2 regions of the Paenibacillus sp. N119s genome follow, and region 2 is predicted to be linked to the other one. Evidence: predicted binding sites of a transcription regulator. Region 2 holds the regulator's gene; the other holds the start of a gene.

Region 1 (7,662 bases), on a different contig from region 2:
ATATTTCTATACACTAAATAAGAAAAGGACATGTCAGGTTTAATCCCCCTAACATATCCTTAAAATAATTCATTCGTTATCACTTAAATCCTTTTTCATTTCTTATACAGTTGTGGGATGCCCGGGTTCCACCATTCAAATCAAATGATACTTACTCGCTATATCCCCTTCGGCACAGCAAGCAAAGCCCTGCCGCCGATTGCCTCTGCCTATCCCCACTCATTTAAAAGTGGGGCAGCTTTTGCGAAGAAAGGAACAGCTTCAGTGGGCAGTAGCGGAGCGGTCCATTTGAATCTGGAGAAGCGAAGCGGTCGCCTTTGCCCCTGAATTCTAACCTTTTCATGTGTTATACAATCCAAAAAATTCAGGGGCAACAGCGATCGGAAGATCAAATGGAACGCGGAGCGTCACACACATCTCTATCTGCGCCCAAAGTAAACCCTGCCCACTTACAATACCTTCTCCAAGAAACTAATGGTCCGCTCGTTTTTCGGATTTCCAAATACCTCTTGTGGCGTTCCTTCTTCTACAATATAGCCACCGTCCATAAACACGACACGGTCGCTTACTTCCCGTGCAAAGCCCATCTCATGCGTTACGATCATCATTGTCATACCTTCGCGAGCCAGATCTTTCATTACGCCGAGCACTTCGCCGACCATTTCAGGATCAAGCGCCGAGGTTGGCTCGTCGAACAGCATAATGTCAGGATTCATTGCCAGCGCTCTTGCAATCGCCACACGCTGCTTCTGACCGCCGGAAAGCTTCCCTGGCAATACATCTGCCTTATCGGCCAAACCTACCCGATCCAGCAGCTTCATCGCCGTCTCACGGGCTTGTGCCTTCGTCTGTTTGCCCAGCTCAGTCGGTGCGAACATAATGTTCTTGAGCACCGTCATATGCGGGAACAGATTAAAGTGCTGAAACACCATCCCTATATTTTCACGGACCTTGTTAATGTCCACGTTTTTGTCACCCAATTTGTAGTCATCGACGATGACTTCGCCAGCCGTAATTTCCTCCAGCATGTTCATACAGCGTAAAAAGGTACTTTTCCCTGAACCTGAAGGACCAATGACACATACAACCTCGCCTTCACGTACTTGCATGTCGATACCTTTCAGCACCTGATTACTGCCATAGCTTTTTTTCAGGTTTTTAACGATAATTTTACCCACGGCGAACTCTCCCTTCAAGACGGTTGGAAATTTTGGTCAGGACTGTAATGACGATGAGATACATCACCGCAACGACCAGCCAAATATCAAAGGATTGGAACGTCCGCGCAATAATGATTTTACCCGATTGAGTCAATTCGACCAGACCGATAACCGACAGAATGGACGTATCCTTCAACGTAATAACCAACTGATTGATAAACGACGGGATCATGATTTTTACAGCTTGTGGCAAAATGATCTTCAGCATGGCTGTCCGATACGGCAAACCAAGCGAACGAGCTGCTTCCATTTGTCCTGGATCAATGGACTGAATTCCCCCGCGGATAATTTCGGTCACATAAGCACCAGCGTTCAGGGATAACGTCAATACCGCAGCGACAAAAAGCGGCATTTTAAAGTCGAGTGCCTGTGGAATACCGAAGTAAATAAAGAATGCTAGTACGATCAGTGGAATACCACGGAATACATCAACGAAAACCGTTGCAATCCCGCGGAACACTTTGTTATGGCTAACCTTCATAAAGCCAAACACCAATCCCAGTAAAAAGGCTACGAGCAAGGATACCAGGGTGTACAACAGCGTATTTCCCATCCCTTTGATCAAAGCGGGCAGCGAAGCTGAAATGAGCTCCCAGCGGCTGCGTTCTACAGGAGCCACGCCTTTGCCAGACTCACCAAGGTATTTGGACATGATTTTGTCGTATTCCCCGCTGTTGCGGAGATTCACAAGCCCTGCATTAAATTTCTCCAGCAGCTCGGCATTTCTGCCTTTGTTGACAGCGAAGCCGTAAGAACCGCCTTTTTCCTTATCGGTCACCAGCTTAAGACCATTATTCTGAGTCACACCGTAGGCCAGTACCGGAAAGTCATCAAAGCAGGCAACCGAATTACCTGTTTTAACTTCATCATACATTTGAGACGAATCGTCAAACGGAACTGTAGTAAAGCCATATTTAGCCTTAATGGATTCCGCGAACGTATAGCCTTCTGTTCCTGTTTTGACAGCCACACGCTGTCCTTTCAAGTCCTCATAGCGTTTAATCGTATCATTATCCTTACGGACCGCCATGACAACACCCGAGTCAAAATAGGGCTCGGAAAAATCAAATTTTTGCTTGCGTTCATCAGTAATACTCATCCCGGCAATGACACCATCCACTTGATTCGTTTCAAGGGCCTGCACTGCCGCGTTAAAGCCAAGTGGCTTAATGGTATACTCAAAATTCTGATCCTTAGCAATAGCTGCCAGTAAATCCATGTCAATTCCGACAAATTTACCATTAACATCTTCAAATTCAAAAGGCGCGAACGTTGTATCCGTGCCGATATCATATTTTGTTTTATTTTCTGCGTGGGCCACTACACCGAAATTACCGGCCAGGGCAACCACAGAAAACAAACAAATCATGAGTGCTATTAGTTTTCTTGGTTTTTGCATAAGATCCTCCAGTCAGTTGAACGGTTCAAAGTTTTCTGTTTATTCTACAGGAGTTATTAAAAATTGACTACTTTGATGTCAGGTATTTTTTTAAAAACATCTCATGGAACTATCTGGATGTGTGAACTTTGGAAATGTATTTTTGCCCTAGAATGCCAATAAGCCCCTGCCGCAAAAAGCGGACGGAAGCTTATTGTGTATCATATATTGTATGTTAATTTTCAAGAAAACATGTTGCAAAAAAACTAGAAAAGAATTTTGAAAATCAAACCTGACAACACCGCTGCAATCGGAATCGTTATTACCCAGGTTATGACAATACGACCAGCTAATGACCAGCGAACCGCGCTAAAACGCTTGGCAGACCCTACACCCAGAATCGCCGAAGTTATGGCATGAGTGGTACTTACTGGTAAATGAAGCAAAGTAGCTGTGAAAATAACAGAAGCCCCCGAAACGTCGGCTGCGAATCCATTGATGGGTTCAATTTTGAAAATCTTGGTTCCCATCGTCTTGATGATCTTCCAGCCCCCAATGGACGTACCAAGCGCCATGGCGGTTGCCGCTGAAATTTTCACCCACATAGGTACTTCCAAATGGTCTTGATACCCAGCCGAGACAAGTGCAAATGTAATGATCCCCATTGCCTTCTGAGCATCATTCGTACCATGCGTGAACGACTGAATAGCTGCCGTAATCACCTGCATGGTGCGGAAACCTTTGTTCACCGTATGCGGACTGCGATAAGCAAAGATGTATTTCAAGATCATCATCACGATGTAACCGACAACAAAAGCAATCAACGGGGAGAAAATTAACCCCTCAACAATCCCGATGAAGCCGCTCCAATTTAATTTATCCTCTCCCGCACCTACATACACCGCTCCAGCCAACGCACCAATCAGTGCATGGGAAGAAGAGGAAGGAATACCGAACCACCAGGTTAGAAGATTCCAGATAATCGCAGCGATCAGCGTCGCAATGACGATATCAGTACCGTTGGTCAGTTTGGTAGGGTCAGCCACACTTCCGCCAATGGTTTTGGCAACTCCAGTGAATATGATAGCCCCAAGAAAGTTCATAACCGCCGCCATAATAATCGCACGTCGCGGCGTCAATGCACGGGTCGAGACCGAAGTCGCAATCGCGTTCGCCGTATCATGAAACCCATTGATAAAATCAAATGCCAGAGCAAGAAAAATAACAATACCTAATACCAGTAAACTTGTATCCATGTAAAAGGACTCCCTTACGAGTTACGCATAATGATGGATTCCAGCATATTTGCAACATCCTCGCATGAATCCGTTGTCGTTTCAAGGCGTTCGTACAATTCTTTACGTTTAATCAGCTCAATAGGATCAGTTACAGTTGCAAACAGGTTTTTGATGCAAATACGCAGTAATTCATCCCCCTGATTTTCCAGATCATTCAGGCGAATGGTGTATTCGCGGATAGCCAACAATTTTTTCTGTGAAAGCAAATGTACAGCCTTCTGAATTTCATAAGCTGATTGACGCAAAATATCAGCAAACTGCACAATATACTCGTCCGGCTCTGTAATGTTGTACATATAAAAACGAGAGGCTGTCGCTTCAAGACCGTCCAACACATCATCCATGGTCGTTGTCAGTTCCATGATGTCGTCGCGTTCCAGCGGCGTAATGAAGGTCTTGTTCAACTCAGTAATAATCGTGTGTGTGTAATCATCACACTTATTTTCATACTTCTTCATCTCATTGGTAAACAAAGTCACATCTTGAAAATTTGAAGTATGTTGGGCAAAATAATCGGCTGCTTGCACGATCGTATCTGCCATATTTTCCAACGTCTCGAAGAATATATCCTTTTTCTTCAATCTCATAACGATTACCCCTTTACGAAAATATCCGCAACCTGTTTCGACTGCAATAGACAACCTTTGCTATCTTATCACACTCATCAATGTTTTTGTAATGTTTGTAAAAGCAAATTTCAAGATATACGTATACAATGCCCGACATGGAGAGTCATTATCCGACATTTTTTTCCTAAAAAGGTGTATTACGTTTTCTAATTCGCTTCAAACGTTACATGTTCCGCTAGTGGAGTATCTGCAGGTACCACATGTATATAGGATGTACCCGGTGTTAGCGGGATTTCAACCCCATTTTTCATAAAACGTATCGCATCGCCAGATGTATGCTGCCACTCAGCACGGATTAACTTTCCTTGTTGAAACACCATAGCTTCTCCACTATCATCCAGTTCAACACTTAGTCTGCCTACATCATCCAGCGTTTGATGCCTCGTGCTCATCACAATAACATTCGCCGCTGAGAGCTGTTGGTTATTATTTTGATCCAAATGTGACTTTTCGTTCACAAAACGCTTATATCGTTGATTCACTGGATCGTAGGTATAAGATACGCGGTAGCTTTTCAGCAAAAATCGGATATGCACAGATGCGGCACTCTCGTCCACCATAACTGGAGTTTCTCCGGTTTTAAGATAAGGATATACGGGAACTTCCGTCTGTCTAATATACCCTTTGCTTTCGCTTCCTTGGCGGAGCCTGCTTACATCTGTGTATAAATTATGTGGAGGTCGACGATCTTTACTTCGCCAAAAGTAAGCTCCTCCATTTGAAATCTCATCCAGATGTTCCTTCCGCTGCTGCTGTAAAATCGCATAGGCATCTGTACTTCCCCCTGCATGTATCGGCAACGCGCCATAAGTTTCGCCCAGTTCAATCAAATACGGCCGAATGCTCCGGACTGGACCAATCTTCACATCACCCCCATGACTTTGGAAAAAAGCTACCAAACGGGTAATTCCGCCTTCTGCAAGAACTTCATATACCATATCTGCCTGGCTAAGCCCTGCCTGCGGACGCGCAGCCGGTGCATTGTTGATCATAATAGCTAGCGGCCGCTCCACAACTGGCTTCTCCACCGGAAGCCCGGTAAGCGGAGCTGTAAATGCCGGAACAGCAGGCTCCTTAGGCTGTTCAAGCGCCTTCTTCTCTAGTTCTTGCTGGGTCGGTTGGGGAACGGATTCAGATTCCCCCGTATTGGACAAAGCAGAACAAGACACCATTATCATGCATAGCAGAGCTGAAGCCATCACACGCAACCAATAATTTCGTTGGGAAATGGGACCGGACAAGTTCATCCCTCCACTTCGTTTATTTTTCTCATTATAAGCTTTTCTTCCTGTTTTTGTCTTGATTGAAGCATGACCTCTCTATAGAATACTTATCTAAAGACATTAAAATTTAAAAAATATTCATACTTTGTGATTTTTATCACAAATAACTGTAACTGAAGCTAATACAATAAAGGTGTAGCAAAGATGATCATCCCAAACAAACTGAAATACAGCCCATCATTATAGATTAAGAAAGAGGAGTGATTTGAATGTTTAACAATTGGTTACGTGAGAACAAGGTTGCAATGTGGCTGCTAACTGTAGTACGGGTTTATCTAGGTTATGAATGGATGACCCACGGGCTTGAGAAGCTGACTGGCGGATTCGACGCAGGCGGATTTATCTCGGGGGCTATTGCCAAAACAGGTGGAGAACATCCCGCTGTACAAGGCTGGTGGGGATCGTTCCTTGAAGCCTTTGCCCTGCCGAATGTAGGTTTGTTCAACGTTCTGATTCCACTGGGTGAGTTCTTGGTTGGGGTTGGCCTGCTGCTTGGTACTTTGACTACACTGGCTACTTTGATGGCTATGGTCATGAACTTCTCGTTCCTGTTCTCGGGTACAGTAAGCACCAATGCCATCTACCTGCTGGTTGAAATCTTCCTAATCGTTGCTGGTGCAAATGCCGGAAGAATCGGCTTTGACCGTTGGGTACTGCCCTTCCTGCGTGGACTGTTTGGTAAAAATAAAGATACCTTTGCGGACCCCACTCGAAAAATAGCTTAACTATCCAAAAAACAACCGTTATCCTCCGGCTAATGGTTGTTTTTTTGTGCAGCTATGTTGCTTCTCTCTAAGGTGTTACCATGTTGCACCCTCCTCTATTTAAAATAACAAAGGAGTACTCAAGTCCATCCTGACTTGGGGACTCCTTTTTCGGATTCATCTTCTCCTCAAACGTTTACAAGTTGGATACAACATGGAATGGATCTACGGCAGGCATTTATGACATTACTGAATCAAAATGAGGATAAGCGTACTACGCAAGTATCTGCCTGGCTAAAAAAGAACGTGCCTGCTAATTAATCAAGAAGCATACAGCAAAAGAACTTCCAACCCCACACACCATGTGGTTTCAGAAGTTCTTTTCTACATTTACAGACCACTTTCTTGACCAAAAGCCCAACAATTGAGACTTAATGAGCCCAGGACATACGACTGAAAAAGCTTACGCGCAGAGCGATCATGATCCGCAGCCCCCATTACGTAAAACAAAGGGGAAAAATGCTCTATTCCATACGAAGGAACCGCCTGCTTGGCATATGGAGCCTTCTTGTCATATTGGAATAGATGACGCAAATTCCAGTCTTGAAGCTGCTCTGCGATCCAGTCATCATATTGAACCGCCCAATCGGCTGGCTCACTCGTCTGCTTGAGTGTCCGCAAGTTGTGGACCAAACCTCCACTACCGAGAATCAAGATCCCTTGTTCACGCAGTGGCGCTAGCATTCGCCCAATCTCGTATTGCTCCTGAGGATCGCGCCGTGAATCAATAGACAAGGGTACGACCGGTATGTCCGCATCAGGATATATATGCCGCAAAACCACCCATGCTCCATGATCCAGTCCCCGGTTCCGAACCGGCTGGTGGAACAGGTTATGCTGACTGAACAGATGCCCTATCTCCTCATACAGCTTTGGATCGCCTGGTGCAGGGTAATCAAGAGTGTACATTTCTTCGGGAAAGCCGTAGAAATCGTGCAACGCTGCATGCTGATCATCCGCGCCAATACATTGATCGGGGCTATCCCAATGCGCGGAAAAAATAACAATTCCTTTGGGTCGGGGCAGGCTCGCGCCCAGCTTTGCAAGAAAGCTGGTATATGCGTTATTTTCTACAGCCAGTGTCGGTGAA
Region 2 (7,662 bases):
CAGAAAAATTAGCTAGGTATGGATGCTTCGCTAGCTTAAAGCCCAGCTTTGCAGCGCAGCAAGAAAAAGACGTAAATACGAATTATATCGCATTTACGCCTTTTTTTTCTTCATTTCAATCATTCCAAGCTATATAGTCTGAGTGTAAAGGTTATCTTCGCGCAGCGCGGTGTCTGTTCCCTCCTACCTCAGCACTTCCAAACCACCATTCTCCATTCTTAACATCATGCTAGTAATTCGGCAAAGTATACTTTATTCCTGTCGATCCCCCATCAGAGAAACGATAGAAGATATAGTTATGATGGCTTCCATCATCGTAAAACAGTTGCCATACATATTCGCCGTTGAACACACTCGGTTGGAGTCTCACAATTTTCACATTAGGAAGTTGCTGCTGGATAATCGCCGTCATTTTTTGTTCGTCGACTCCGTTTTTCATCAGCTCAGTGTGAACACCTTTTGGATCTGCAGCAGGTACATTAGGTTGTCCCTCCATTTTTTGAAAGGGAACCCACACCATTATATTTTCATTCTGTGCGTTTTTTCCTTCAACTACCCAATATATCTGATCCCATACAGACTTCCATGTCTGAGTCGTGCTAACCAGACCACCCACTTGCTTGGCCTTAATGATAGCGGCATTTTTCTCAGCCACCTGGTCTTGAGTAACGTAGGAATAATACCAGAAAATGCTGACCAGGATCAGTATTACGGCCAAAATGGCGACCGCTATCCATTTTTTCTTATTTTTCAAACCTGTGCTTCCTCTCTAAGGGGATGTGACACCTGAATTAGCGCGACAGCAGCCCTTCAAAGGCGGCTTGTGCCTCATGTTTGATACGTTCCTCGTCCATCGTCAGGCATTCGCCATTTTTCACAACCTGACGGCCGTCTACCCATACATGAGCCACGTCTTTGGCACTTGCAGAGTATACGGCATGGGAAATAAGATCTGTACGCGGCAAGAAATGAGCCTGATTCAGATCTAACGCGATAAAGTCAGCCTTGTTGCCTGCTGCCAGCGCTCCTACCTCTTTTAAACCGATTGACTTTGCGCCATATTCTGTTGCCAGACGCAGTGCTTCATTGGCAGGAACTGCCGTAGGGTCACCAGACACTCCCTTGTGAATAAGTGCCGCCAGACGCATTTCCTCGAACATATCCAGATTATTATTGCTGGCAGGACCATCTGTTCCAAGAGAAACGGTCACTCCTGCACGCAGTAGTTCAGGCACTCTTGCTACGCCGCTTGCCAGCTTCAAGTTGCTGCCTGGATTATGGGAGACCGCTACACCTCGTTCTGCTAATAAGGCAATTTCTTCGTCGTTCAAGTGAACGCCGTGGGCAACCAGGGAAGGACGAGAGAAAAAGCCAAGCTTATCTAAATGTGCAACTGGACGCAAACCGTAATCACGTACGTTTTGCTCAACTTCGGCGATCGTCTCGGACATGTGCGTATGCAATGGTAAATCGAGATCATGTGCAGCTTGTACGAATTTCTCGATAAACGCAGGCGGACATGTGTACGGGGCATGCGGTGACATCATGGTTGTGATACGGCCGTCTGCTTTACCATGCCAGTTGCGCGCAAAAGTTACGGCCTCGGCCAGCTTGATCCGCTGTTCTTCTTCTGAGCATAGTCCAATTGCTCCACGCATCAGACTTGCACGAATGCCAGACTCTTCAGCTACACGAGCCACCTCATCCATATGGTCGTACATATCCAGGAAAGTCGTGGTTCCACCCTTTAGCATTTCTAACACTGACAAAGATGTTCCCCAGTACACATCTGTAGATGTAAACTTGGCCTCCATAGGCCACATTTTTTCCTGCAGCCACACTTGAAGGGCCAGATCATCTCCATATCCTCGCAGCAGAGACATCGCCGCATGACCATGAGTATTCACCAGACCAGGTAAGAACAATAGCCCCTTACCGTCGATTGCTTCCGTCTCTTCCTCACCAGCAGGCAAAGTCTCGCCAATGTAAGTAATGCGGCTATCCTCCACAATCATAAAACCATGAATTACTCCCGCTTCGGCTCCATTTACGGCAAAAGAACCGTTTTTAATTACCCATTTATTCACTGTCATCTTGTGCTTCTTCCTTTCCATCCTCCAAATAATATGCGAGGCTAAGCAAATCAGTTGTAAAATCTGTGGCATGTATCCGAACGTTAGCCGGTGCCTTGAGAATGATAGGTGCAAAGTTCAGAATCGCCCCAACTCCACTCTCAATGAGCCTGTCAGCTACGTGCTGTGCCTCAAACTCAGGCACTGTAATAATCCCGATTCGAATATTTTTTTCCTTCACAGTCGCTTCCAGTTCATCCATTGGCTGAACGACCAGTGTATTGATTCTGGTCCCAACCTTATCTGGAAACGCATCAAACACTGCCACAATCTTCATATTGTCTTTTAAATATGCGTTATAGTTTGAGAGGGCTTGACCCAGATTACCCGCTCCGACCAGTACTACATTAATCTGCTGGTCGATTTTCAGGATATGGCGTATTTTCTCAATTAGATAAGAAACATCATAACCGATACCCTTCCGGCCAAAATCGCCAAAATAGGCCAGGTCTTTACGGATTTGGGCCGGATTCAAATCCAGCCTCTGCCCCAGCTCTTGAGAAGAGACCGTAGCCACTTCCCGTTTGTGCAGTGCATTCAGATAGCGTAAATATACGGGTAACCTCCGTACGACAGCCTCTGAAATTTTATCTGATTTCATACTTGCTCCCCCTAATTGTAACGGACCTTAGGTGTCCGTCCGTTGTGCCTCTGTCTCCGGGGCGGATTGGAGCCATTCCGCAATGCGTGGCACCATTTGCTCCGATGGCATATGCTCCATTTTGGGTCCCGGCAACGAGTACAAAAAGTGCTTTCCGTAATAGGATTCGATCACACGTGTATCGTAGACAATGACGACTCCGTGGTCGCTCGCTGTACGTACCAACCGACCAAATCCCTGTTTGAAACGGATCACTGCCTGTGGTACAGACAGCTTCATGAATGGATTCTTCTTCTGCTGCTGGAGCAACTCGCTTTTTGCCTCCAGTAACGGGTGATTGGGCGGTTGAAACGGCAAGCGAACGATGGCCAGGCAAGTCAGTGCCTTCCCTGGAATATCGACGCCTTCCCAGAAGCTGCTGGTTCCCAGCAGTACAGAAGCTTTGGCTTCCTGAAACCGGCGGGTTAGCTTGCTGCGGCTTCCACTGTCCACACCTTGTCCTAACACGGTAATATCACTGGATGCCAGCGCTTCTTTGAGCGGCTCATACACTTGCCGGAGCATCCGATAGGAAGTAAACAGAACAAGCATTCTCCCCCGCGTTGCCTGAGCAGTCGCCCCTAGAGAGCTAACGAGCATCTCTACAAAGTGTGCATCCCCTACACTACCCTTCACACTCGGAAAATCCCGCGGAATGACCAGCAACACCTGATCCCTGTAATTAAAAGGGGATGGGAGCTGAGAAGTCATTAATCGTCCTTGATCCGCAGCCTCCTGCAAGCCGAGTTGCTCGGTCATGTACTGAAATGACTTATCTACCGATAAAGTAGCAGATGTCAGAATAATACTTCTTTTTTTGTCAAAAAACATTTCTTTCAACTGACGGCTCACATCGACGGGCACCGCATAAAATTGCAATGACTTACTACGGAATTGCCCACTCGCTTCGAGCCAGTATACGGTTGTTTCATCATCGAGTCGTATAAAGAAACGTAAATTTTCCTTAATTCCCGCCAAATCCTTAAACAGACCCGTAATATCTGTAATGAGACTATCTGCCGCATAATCGTCATGTTCTTCCTTGACATCCAGCATCAGCTTGTCGCCCTTGCGCAAAATTTCGCTCAGCGTTACATATAGCTGATTTTCCAATGCTGCCGCCTGATCCCACTTCGCGGGCTTCGCCGACGGTTTCAGACGTGAAGAAAACTGCCCTGTTTCTCCCGGCGTTGCATCAGTACGTTCCGGCAACATGCCAAACAGCTTATCGCTTAACAGGTCCCAAGTTTCCTTAACCTCTAAAACGAGTGGATACAGCTGGTCAATGGTTGAGGCCCATTCTGTTGACTTCTCATGCCCCGATTTTGCCAACTGCTGACGTAGCGAAGGCAATTGTCCATTCTTACTGTCCTTGAACAATCGAGTCAGCGTGTGCACAAGTGTGAAATATTTCATATGCATGCCCAGGTGCTTGCCAGCTACTTCTTCTAGATGATGAGCTTCATCAATGACCAGATGTTCATAGCTCGGCAGCAGTTGGTGACTTGCTTTGACGTCGGTGAACAACTTGGAGTGATTCGTGATAACCACATCCGCTGTTCCTGCTTCATGACGTGCACGATGATAGTAGCATTTACGGAACCATGGGCAAGAACGACCAAGACAGGACTCGGAATCACTGGCCACCGTTTCCCAAAAATCCCCTCCACGGTTGCTTAGGTTTAGTTCCTCATCATCGCCGGTTTCTGTCAGCGTCAGCCAGACGATCATTTGAGCCGCTGTAATTAAGTCTTCCTTTGGTGTCGCGAAGTCTCTTCTGTTTATTTTATGTTCAAACTTGCGCAGACACAAATAATGTCCCCGACCCTTAAAAATGGCAGCCCGGAACGGGAACGGAATCACTTTTGTCAGCATCGGAATATCACGTTCTCGCAATTGCTCCTGCAGATTAATAGTATGCGTACTTACGGTGACCCTCTGCCCATATTTTACACTATGATATAGTGACGGAAGCAAATAACCTAGGGACTTCCCTGTTCCTGTCCCCGCCTCAATCAACAAATGCTTATCTTGACTCAGGGCTTGGTTTACACCCTCAATCATTTGGATCTGGGCCTCGCGCTCCTCATATTGGCTCAAGGATGAACGCAAATTGTCCCGCACATCATCCATATACTCCTCAAAGGAAACACCTGACAGCGGATTCGGATCATCTTCTCTACGCGGAGTAGCCAGCTCGGTCCAATCCTCCACTTTAAGCGCAAGCTGACGGAAAAATTGATGTTTCTCCAAATCCTGAATAGGATCAAGCTCTTTCTCTTCCCGAATACCGTCAAGAAACCAACCAAGATCACTGTCTTCCTCTGCAAACAAATCGCTAAGCCGCTGTATCGTTATCAAAGGCAATGCCTGAAGCTCACCTAGACACTTTAAAAACACCTCAGCTGTAGCCAACGCGTCACTGTCTGCCTGATGAGGGCGGTCATGTGCCAGCCGAAACTCAGAGGAAACAAAACCCAATTGGTAAGAAGATAGCGACGGGAACAAGATTTTTAGAAAATCCATCGTATCCAAAATTCTACCGCTGAAGGGTAAGTATCCGCACCGATCCAAAGCGCTTTGCAAAAAATTGAAATCAAACGCCACATTATGACCGACCAGCACGACATCATCCAGCATAGGCACGAGTTCCATCATCATTTCTTCGAGTGAAGGCGCGTCTTTGACGTCATCGTCTGTAATCCCGGTCAAGCCGGTGATAAAAGGTGGAATAGATCTGCCAGGGTTTACATAAGAGCCGTAAACACGGGAAATGCTGTTATCATGATCTATAATTGCAAGTCCGACTTGAATGATATCATCCGCGGACTGGGTGCCTGTCGTTTCAAAATCCAATACCGCAAATTTCATTCGAGCTTAATCCTTTCTTTTGACACATACAAAAATAATAACTCCGTATAATAGCATAGCAGAAGATTGCCTGTTTGGAAATTAAGACAGCCAAAAAAGACGATGCACACGGCCCCCAAGGAGGTGGGCATGCATCGTCTTATTCGGTGTCTGACAGCTACATCCAGGTTAACATGGAGCTGTTGCATCGAAGCTTTTCGGCACCAGACAAACAGGCTTGCATATTGTGCAGTGGCTCGGGTAGTGTTGGATCGAACTGATGTGCGAGAGCAAAATATTTTTGCGCCTCTTTTACGTCAGCCTGCTTTGCCATCAAACAGCCTAACGCATTAAAAATGACGGCTTTTAGTCCTGGTTGTTCAGTTAGGTGCAGCACCTTCTGAAAATGGCCTACAGCCTCTGCTGAATCATCCAGTTGAAAATAAGCCATCCCCATATACATGCAACTCTGCCAGCTGTTTGGAAAATGCTGTAGCACCTGCTTAAATTGCTGGATGGCCTCAGGGTACATAAGTAATCGATAATACCCCTGCCCCCGGTTAAAAGCCGGCAGCTCCTTTTCTGGCAATTCAGCGTCAGACATGTCGGTCTCTGCGGAAAAGCCAGCCGCACGCAAGCAAACCATTTTTTCCTCAAAAGCCAGCCACTCATCCATAATTCCATCACTCATTCTCCGCAGCAGACTCCAATTCTGCAGCAGCTCCTGTCTGCGGGGGCCCTGGGCTGATGGGTAATGCTTCACGATATCATCTAACATGCTGTTCATTTCTGCGAATACATGCTGGAACATGTGCATCCCGCCCTTACGAAAGATGGATTATTACAATCACATTTTTCGCTTAAATGAGGGGTTTCATCCGCACTCCCATTCATTACATGATCGTCGCGTGTACTTCCTTGTTCATCGTTTGGGCTGGTTTATTATGTTCATCCACAAATACCACAGTTGGCTTGTATGTTTTGGCCTCTTCATTTGACATGGAAGCATAGGAAATAATGATGACTGTATCCCCAGGCTGAACCAGACGGGCTGCCGCACCGTTGAGACAAATTACGCCGCTTCCACGCGGTCCTGGGATCACATAGGTTTCCAGTCGAGCTCCATTGTTATTGTTTACAATTTGAACCTTTTCATTCTCCAGCAGATCCGATGTCTCCATTAAATCTTCATCTATGGTAATACTCCCCACATAGTTCAGGTTGGCTTCGGTAACCGTCGCGCGGTGAATTTTAGATTTCATCATGGTTCTAAACATGGGAAAGTACCTCCACTTTCTGTATTCTTATATTGTCAATCAGTCGGGTATTCCCAAATTTCACAGCCAGCGCAACAATGATGTCGTCCTGCACATCACATAGACGCTGCTCAAGGCGAAGGGGCTCCAGACCAGGAAAAGTTAATATTTCAATATAGTCAATATCCGCCAAAGGAGAAGAGGCAATGGTAGACTCCACCATTTGACGTATCTGCTCCATCGTAATGGTGTTCTGTACGATATCTTCGCTCACTTCTTGCACCTTACGCAGGGACTGGGACAGGACCAACGCCTGCTTACGCTGTTCCGCACTCAAATATACATTACGGGAGCTAAGAGCCAAACCATCGGCCTCTCTCACGATAGGACAAGGTATAAGGGTCACACTCATATTGAGATCAGTCACCATTTGTTGAAGCACAGCAACCTGCTGCGCATCCTTCATTCCAAAAAAGGCCAAATCAGGACCTACCATATTAAACAGCTTGGCTACCACTGTAGTCACACCGTCAAAATGACCTGGACGGGAAGCACCGCACAAGCGGTCTGTCAAAGCGGATACGTGAATTTTGGTTTGGGTTGGCTGCGGGTACATTTCTGCTACCGTCGGCAAAAATACAATATCCACGCCTTCGCGCCGAGCTACCTCCAGATCACGAGCTTCATCGCGAGGGTAGCTGTCCAGGTCTTCGGTAGGTCCAAATTGAATTGGATTTACGAAAATGCTAAGCACCACCGTATCTGCCATTTCGCGCGCCTTTTG

What was found. The regulator Rex, encoded in region 2, represses fermentation and respiration genes when NADH is low (regulators of the CRP and FNR family bind a similar motif). The targets are predictions, from matches to a motif close to TTGTGAAATATTTCACAA.
Region 1: a site for Rex is predicted at 5,894-5,911, ahead of AC5V8P_RS08975 (DoxX family membrane protein). Genes of this name have one in related genera too.

What each region holds. Positions count from the first base shown of each region.
Region 1 is NZ_JCAJRU010000053.1:15,936-23,597, forward strand. Features, by position in the region: gene AC5V8P_RS08945 (hypothetical protein) at 145-327, shown strand; gene AC5V8P_RS08950 (amino acid ABC transporter ATP-binding protein) at 450-1,178, opposite strand; gene AC5V8P_RS08955 (amino acid ABC transporter substrate-binding protein/permease) at 1,171-2,619, opposite strand; gene AC5V8P_RS08960 (inorganic phosphate transporter) at 2,865-3,854, opposite strand; gene AC5V8P_RS08965 (DUF47 domain-containing protein) at 3,869-4,483, opposite strand; gene AC5V8P_RS08970 (DUF3048 domain-containing protein) at 4,672-5,766, opposite strand; gene AC5V8P_RS08975 (DoxX family membrane protein) at 6,018-6,533, shown strand; gene AC5V8P_RS08980 (dioxygenase family protein) at 6,903-7,662, opposite strand, start outside.
Region 2 is NZ_JCAJRU010000007.1:9,178-16,839, reverse strand. Features, by position in the region: gene AC5V8P_RS01965 (cell wall elongation regulator TseB-like domain-containing protein) at 230-754, opposite strand; gene AC5V8P_RS01960 (amidohydrolase) at 792-2,093, opposite strand; gene AC5V8P_RS01955 (redox-sensing transcriptional repressor Rex) at 2,080-2,733, opposite strand; gene dinG (ATP-dependent DNA helicase DinG) at 2,761-5,643, opposite strand; gene AC5V8P_RS01945 (tetratricopeptide repeat protein) at 5,801-6,433, opposite strand; gene panD (aspartate 1-decarboxylase) at 6,516-6,899, opposite strand; gene panC (pantoate--beta-alanine ligase) at 6,892-7,662, opposite strand, start outside.